Regions from separate parts of the Bacillus sp. FSL H8-0534 genome, predicted to be linked through region 3. Evidence: a T-box and tRNA genes for the amino acid it is inferred to sense, from the RefSeq annotation. Region 3 holds a T-box; the other regions hold tRNA genes.

Region 1 (2,239 bases), 490 kb from region 3:
AACAAAAATTAGCAATAGGAATTTTTAACCAAAATTTCAAATGAAATTAGCATATATTATTCTTCATATATACTTAGTTAAGCATCTTTACACCTTATATACATCTATGCCTAACATTTTGGATACGTTTTAATAACAATATAATTTTGCTTGCAGTATTAATAAAGTGAAACTTCCATCAGTAGGGATTTTCTTCATCCACCACTGATGGAAAGTCCTCACCAATCGGGCTTTTACAGGCAGTTATCCCTCACCTATCTTCCTTGCTTCACTCTGAACCTTGAGGTGGGGGGCTTACTGCCCGTTAATGCGGAATAAAACGTATCCACTCTTACCTATTCTCTAGCACCTAAATACACTGTATGTTGTAGCCTGAAAATAATCTGCATCTATTCGTTATTCTGTATGCTCGGAAATCTCACTTAAAGCAAATCCAGCTTGATCATCAGCTTTCTCTGCTATTGCTAAATCACCTAGCGCTAACATCCCAACAAGCTCTCCATTCTCAACTACAGGTAGTCTCCTGATTTGATGCTGTGCCATTAACTCTGTAGCATTTTCAATAGGGTCATCAGGAGATACGGAAACAATTTCTGTTGTCATGACATTTGTAATTTTATTAGACCCAGGATGTTTCTCAGCAATTCCACGAACAACTAAATCACGATCTGTGACAAGACCAACCACTTGATTATTCTCTACAATTGGAATCATCCCAATGGCCTCTTCTTTCATTTTCACAGCAGCTTCATATACATTATCTAGCGGTGTACATTGCACAATATCGGTACTCATAAATTCTCTAACTGTTGTCATGTAGCTCTATTCCCTCCTTTTTATACATACTATAGTTTTTCCAAAATCCCTCTATTTATTTCATAATAAATAGAGGGATTTTGGATTGACGATATCGTATATTAGAAAAGAACGTAACTTCACATTATATTTTTCATAAGAAAAAAAGAGCCAGCTAATTGCTGACTCTTTTTTATGACCCGTACGGGATTCGAACCCGTGTTACCGCCGTGAAAGGGCGGTGTCTTAACCGCTTGACCAACGGGCCATGGCTCCGCAGGTAGGACTCGAACCTACGACCGATCGGTTAACAGCCGATAGCTCTACCACTGAGCTACTGCGGAATATGGTGGGCCTAAATGGACTCGAACCATCGACCTCACGCTTATCAGGCGTGCGCTCTAACCAGCTGAGCTATAGGCCCATATTTCTTACAGGGGCAGTAGGAATCGAACCCACACTGGAGGTTTTGGAGACCTCTGTTCTACCTTTAAACTATGCCCCTAAGTGGTGCCGGCTAGAGGACTTGAACCCCCAACCTACTGATTACAAGTCAGTTGCTCTACCAATTGAGCTAAGCCGGCTTGTCAAAAAAAAATATGGCTCGGGACGGAATCGAACCGCCGACACGAGGATTTTCAGTCCTCTGCTCTACCGACTGAGCTACCGAGCCTTTATATAAATGGCGGTCCCGACCGGGGTCGAACCGGCGATCTCCTGCGTGACAGGCAGGCATGTTAACCACTACACCACGGGACCATTTGGTTGCGGGGACAGGATTTGAACCTGCGACCTTCGGGTTATGAGCCCGACGAGCTACCGAACTGCTCCACCCCGCGACGGTATTATATTATTTTAAAAAATGGAGGAGGTAGAGGGATTCGAACCCCCGCGCGACTCTCGCCGCCTGTCGGTTTTCAAGACCGATCCCTTCAGCCGAACTTGGGTATACCTCCATGAAATAAATATTAATTATATCTTTTAGTTATCTTTGTACATCTAATAGTTTTTATTAACTATCCAATCATTCCATTTTAATTATTATAAAATGGAGGAGGTAGAGGGATTCGAACCCCCGCGCGACTCTCGCCGCCTGTCGGTTTTCAAGACCGATCCCTTCAGCCAGACTTGGGTATACCTCCAATAAATAACCAAAGTGGAGCCTAGCGGGATCGAACCGCTGACCTCCTGCGTGCAAGGCAGGCGCTCTCCCAGCTGAGCTAAGGCCCCATGTTTTAAAAATATCGGGAAGACAGGATTTGAACCTGCGACCCCCTGGTCCCAAACCAGGTGCTCTACCAAGCTGAGCCACTTCCCGTTAATAAAAGCGCGCCCGAGAGGACTCGAACCCCTAACCTTTTGATCCGTAGTCAAACGCTCTATCCAATTGAGCTACGGGCGCATATGGTGCCGAGGGCGGGGGTCGAACCCGCACGGTGGTCAC
Region 2 (2,239 bases), 700 kb from region 3:
AGATTTCCCATAGCGTAAGCTAGTAAGATCCCTGAAAGATGATCAGGTTGATAGGTTCGAGGTGGAAGCATGGTGACATGTGGAGCTGACGAATACTAATAGATCGAGGACTTAACCATATAATATGAAGCAAATGTTATCTAGTTTTGAGAGAACATAAAAAAACTTATTGACTTTTTTAATCAATTAAGTATAATAGTGTTTGTCTCAAGTGAATATAGTCTGGTAATGATGGCAGAGAGGTCACACCCGTTCCCATACCGAACACGGAAGTTAAGCTCTCTAGCGCCGATGGTAGTTGGGGCCTTGCCCCTGTGAGAGTAGGACGTTGCCAGGCTAATATCATTCCGCAGTAGCTCAGCGGTAGAGCTATCGGCTGTTAACCGATCGGTCGTAGGTTCGATTCCTACCTGCGGAGCCATGATTGGAGAGCTGTCCGAGTTGGCCGAAGGAGCACGATTGGAAATCGTGTATACGTCACAAGCGTATCAAGGGTTCGAATCCCTTGCTCTCCGCCATAATATTTTTGGCCCGTTGGTCAAGTGGTTAAGACACCGCCCTTTCACGGCGGTAACACGGGTTCGAATCCCGTACGGGTCACCACTTTTGGAGGATTAGCTCAGCTGGGAGAGCACCTGCCTTACAAGCAGGGGGTCGGCGGTTCGATCCCGTCATCCTCCACCATATATAACATATGAATAGTATTGTCGCGGGGTGGAGCAGTTCGGTAGCTCGTCGGGCTCATAACCCGAAGGTCGCAGGTTCAAATCCTGTCCCCGCAACCAAATGGTCCCGTGGTGTAGTGGTTAACATGCCTGCCTGTCACGCAGGAGATCGCCGGTTCGACCCCGGTCGGGACCGCCATTTATTTCTGGCTCGGTAGCTCAGTCGGTAGAGCAGAGGACTGAAAATCCTCGTGTCGGCGGTTCGATTCCGTCCCGAGCCACCATTTTAACTAAATATGCCGGCTTAGCTCAATTGGTAGAGCAACTGACTTGTAATCAGTAGGTTGGGGGTTCAAGTCCTCTAGCCGGCACCATGTAAGTTTCGGAGGGGTAGCGAAGTGGCTAAACGCGGCGGACTGTAAATCCGCTCCTTCGGGTTCGGCAGTTCGAATCTGCCCCCCTCCACCATTTACATTTTATATAGGGGTATAGTTTAAAGGTAGAACAGAGGTCTCCAAAACCTCCAGTGTGGGTTCAATTCCTACTACCCCTGCCAAAACACAACATGGCGGTTGTGGCGAAGTGGTTAACGCACCGGATTGTGGCTCCGGCATTCGTGGGTTCGATTCCCATCAGTCGCCCCATTTTTATTTTTTAATATTTGTAAATAAAGTAGTTAATACTTGCATATAATGAATTAAAACTTCGGTGGGCTATAGCCAAGCGGTAAGGCAACGGACTTTGACTCCGTCATGCGCTGGTTCGAATCCAGCTAGCCCAGCCATTTTTGCGGAAGTAGTTCAGTGGTAGAATACAACCTTGCCAAGGTTGGGGTCGCGGGTTCGAATCCCGTCTTCCGCTCCAAAGTAATTTAATATGGCGGCATAGCCAAGTGGTAAGGCAGAGGTCTGCAAAACCTTTACCACCGGTTCGAATCCGGTTGCCGCCTTTCTCATTATGCCGATGTGGCGGAATTGGCAGACGCGCACGACTCAAAATCGTGTTCCTTCGGGAGTGTCGGTTCGACCCCGACCATCGGTATCAAAAAGACGAGTAATCGTCTTTTTTATTTGTCTTCGGATTGATTATATCGTACATATTAAGCGCTTCTTACTGCGGTAAGGAGTGCTTTTTTTGCGTTTATAGACGTTGAATTCTTAGATGACTATATTAACTCGAAGCGTGCGAGCAAATCGTTTACGCTGAGTGTGGAGGTGTAGTTGTGGTAAGACGAAGGAACGTGTTAAATGATCGCGAATTATCTTGTTGTTCACAAAAGTAAAAAGTCGTACGTAGAAACGTTTGAGGATGCGCTAAGTATTTTTACGAAGAATTGTGAGTTACGTAATTTAAGGCCTCATACGATTGGGCTTTATCGTAAGGAAGTATCTGCCTAAACCATTTACGTGAGCAAGGTATCGACAGTATAAATTTAAAGTTGTATAACGTCACAGAGGAACATAGTAAAGAAAACGTCATTTTATATATGCGTAATAAAGTAGAAAATCCTACGGAGCCCCGCGTTTAATTATAGTAAGTGACCACCATTCTCGTTGGCTTTACTCGTTTTTTTT
Region 3 (2,239 bases):
GTTTTCTGCTTAATCCCATTGCATTTTCAACTTTACGTAGTTGTTTCATTGCAACGCGATTTGCTTTTTCAGCACCTTTGTCAAGAATTTCATCTAATTCAGGGGAGTTAATTAGTTCGTTATATTTTTCTTGAATTGGACGAATTGCTTCTACGACTACTTGTGCTAAATCACCTTTAAAGTCGCCGTATCCTTTTCCTTCATAGTAAGCTTCTAGTTCTTCAATTGTTTTACCTGAGAATGAAGAGTAGATTGTTAATAAGTTGGAAATACCAGGTTTGTTTTCTTTGTCGTATTTTACGATACCGTCAGAATCAGTTACTGCACTTTTAATTTTCTTTTCAATTGTTTTTGGCTCATCAAGCATACTAATCATTGATTTTGGATTTGGATCAGATTTGCTCATTTTTTTCGTAGGTTCTGTTAATGACATAACACGAGCGCCTACTTTTGGAATGCGAATCTCTGGAATTGTGAAAATTTCACGGAAACGTTTATTGAAACGCTCTGCTAAATCGCGAGTTAATTCCATATGTTGTTTTTGATCGTCGCCAACTGGCACAATCTCAGTGTTGTAAAGTAAGATGTCAGCTGCCATTAATGGTGGATACGTAAGTAATCCAGCTGGAACAGATTCTCTACCAGATGATTTATCTTTATATTGCGTCATACGTTCTAATTCTCCAACATATGCGATAGATTGCATAATCCATCCGAGTTGAGCGTGCGCAGGTACCTCTGATTGTACAAATAAAGTAGATTTTTCAGGATCAATACCACAAGCTACATATAGCGCAGCAAGGCTGCGGATGTTTTTACGAAGTTGTACAGAATCTTGAGGAACTGTAATCGCATGCTGGTTTACAATGCAGAAATAACAATCATGTTCGTTTTGTAATTCTGTAAATTGTTTCATTGCTCCTAAATAGTTTCCAAGCGTAATTGTTCCGCTTGGCTGAATACCAGAAAAAATAACTGACATAATAATGCCTCCTTGAAATTTGTATGTATTGTTGAAGAGTGGGGGAAGTAGGTCAATGCGAGCCGCTTCCGCTTTTTATATAATCCAGCTCCAGCGGCAAGAATGATCGGTGGCTTCGCGCCTTCCTACGAGGCAAAAAACGCCTCTACATCAGGAGCTCCATCCCCCTCACATTCTAAGCAAGCCGCTTCCGCTTTTAAATACAAAAAAGCCCATTCATCCCAAATGATCTAGGGACGAATGGACCGCGGTACCACCCTAATTATTTCACAAATAGTGAAATCTCTTTTATCCATTATAACGCCTGGATATAACGCCAAAGCCTACTCCTAAGTTGTTTCGGTTTGGTGCTCAAAAGCCCATTCCATACTGTACAATTACTTGTTCTCACCAACCACAAGCTCTCTGAAATTGCTGCAATATGTACTCTTCTTTCTCATCGCATGCATATGAATTTATTATAATATAGCTCTGTTTTTAACAGCTGAGCGAGCCACTTGCGCTTTTTGAGTAATCCAGCTCCAGTGGCAAGAATACTCGGTGGCTTCGCGCCTTCCAGCGAGGCAAAAAGCGCCTCTACGTCAGGAGCTCCATCCCCCTCGCATTCTGAGCGAGCCACTTGCGCTTTTTATAACAAAATGTTTTGCAAGTAATTATATCATATGGAAAAACGTTTGCAAACTACATCAAAATAGTAAAGCTAATGATCGTAGAGATGAGGCCTAAAAGAACACCTGTAATGCAGATGGGGTATGTCCATGTGAAAGAATACGTTTTATATATTCTTTCTTTTTTATCTATTGCTGATTCTTCTTCTTCAATTAAAGATTCTACCTTTTTATTTGTTCCAAATACTTTTTGGAAAGCGTACATTGTTATGTTGAAAAATCCACTTTGAAATAGAAATAAAAAACCTCCTAAAATAACAAAAAATAATGCAATGTAAAACATGATATTGACAAAATTCAACAAAAATTGAGCTGAAAATAGGAATGCACCAATGCTAGAAACGATTATTGCTAACAATATTAATATACAAGTGTGAGAATAAAGTCTATTCAAAATGTTCCCCTCCGTCAAAATATTACTAGAATTATTATACTATAAAAGTTATAATGAGTACTAGGGATAATTATTTGAAAATTATACGCAATTTTGTATTTTCTTTCAATATGATGGGAGCAATGTTAAGTGCCTCATTTACAAAAAATAAAAAAAATAAACATTTTATTAAAAATTTTAACAAAAAAACAAAAA

Evidence for each region. A T-box is a leader RNA that pairs with one kind of tRNA and senses whether it is charged. The one in region 3 lies ahead of trpS (tryptophan--tRNA ligase), so its partner is inferred to be a tRNA-Trp.
Region 1: it has a tRNA-Trp gene. The T-box ahead of trpS (tryptophan--tRNA ligase) is inferred to sense a tRNA for this amino acid. The anticodon was not compared.
Region 2: it has a tRNA-Trp gene. The T-box ahead of trpS (tryptophan--tRNA ligase) is inferred to sense a tRNA for this amino acid. The anticodon was not compared.

The regions. Positions count from the first base shown of each region.
Region 1 is NZ_JBBOUC010000001.1:2,367,392-2,369,630, forward strand. Features, by position in the region: gene MHH71_RS12180 (CBS domain-containing protein) at 397-816, opposite strand; tRNA gene MHH71_RS12185 (tRNA-Glu) at 992-1,063, opposite strand; tRNA gene MHH71_RS12190 (tRNA-Asn) at 1,065-1,139, opposite strand; tRNA gene MHH71_RS12195 (tRNA-Ile) at 1,143-1,219, opposite strand; tRNA gene MHH71_RS12200 (tRNA-Trp) at 1,230-1,300, opposite strand; tRNA gene MHH71_RS12205 (tRNA-Thr) at 1,304-1,379, opposite strand; tRNA gene MHH71_RS12210 (tRNA-Phe) at 1,396-1,468, opposite strand; tRNA gene MHH71_RS12215 (tRNA-Asp) at 1,479-1,554, opposite strand; tRNA gene MHH71_RS12220 (tRNA-Met) at 1,558-1,634, opposite strand; tRNA gene MHH71_RS12225 (tRNA-Ser) at 1,659-1,751, opposite strand; tRNA gene MHH71_RS12230 (tRNA-Ser) at 1,845-1,937, opposite strand; tRNA gene MHH71_RS12235 (tRNA-Ala) at 1,953-2,025, opposite strand; tRNA gene MHH71_RS12240 (tRNA-Pro) at 2,040-2,113, opposite strand; tRNA gene MHH71_RS12245 (tRNA-Arg) at 2,124-2,197, opposite strand; tRNA gene MHH71_RS12250 (tRNA-Leu) at 2,201-2,239, opposite strand, start outside.
Region 2 is NZ_JBBOUC010000001.1:2,578,939-2,581,177, reverse strand. Features, by position in the region: rRNA gene MHH71_RS13285 (23S ribosomal RNA) at 1-119, shown strand, start outside; rRNA gene rrf (5S ribosomal RNA) at 222-337, shown strand; tRNA gene MHH71_RS13275 (tRNA-Asn) at 347-421, shown strand; tRNA gene MHH71_RS13270 (tRNA-Ser) at 427-518, shown strand; tRNA gene MHH71_RS13265 (tRNA-Glu) at 529-603, shown strand; tRNA gene MHH71_RS13260 (tRNA-Val) at 609-684, shown strand; tRNA gene MHH71_RS13255 (tRNA-Met) at 709-785, shown strand; tRNA gene MHH71_RS13250 (tRNA-Asp) at 789-864, shown strand; tRNA gene MHH71_RS13245 (tRNA-Phe) at 874-949, shown strand; tRNA gene MHH71_RS13240 (tRNA-Thr) at 964-1,039, shown strand; tRNA gene MHH71_RS13235 (tRNA-Tyr) at 1,050-1,133, shown strand; tRNA gene MHH71_RS13230 (tRNA-Trp) at 1,148-1,221, shown strand; tRNA gene MHH71_RS13225 (tRNA-His) at 1,234-1,309, shown strand; tRNA gene MHH71_RS13220 (tRNA-Gln) at 1,375-1,449, shown strand; tRNA gene MHH71_RS13215 (tRNA-Gly) at 1,455-1,529, shown strand; tRNA gene MHH71_RS13210 (tRNA-Cys) at 1,544-1,614, shown strand; tRNA gene MHH71_RS13205 (tRNA-Leu) at 1,625-1,706, shown strand.
Region 3 is NZ_JBBOUC010000001.1:1,875,476-1,877,714, reverse strand. Features, by position in the region: gene trpS (tryptophan--tRNA ligase) at 1-982, opposite strand, end outside; T-box leader at 1,212-1,431, opposite strand; gene MHH71_RS09815 (DUF3899 domain-containing protein) at 1,664-1,999, opposite strand; gene MHH71_RS30555 (hypothetical protein) at 2,155-2,239, shown strand, end outside.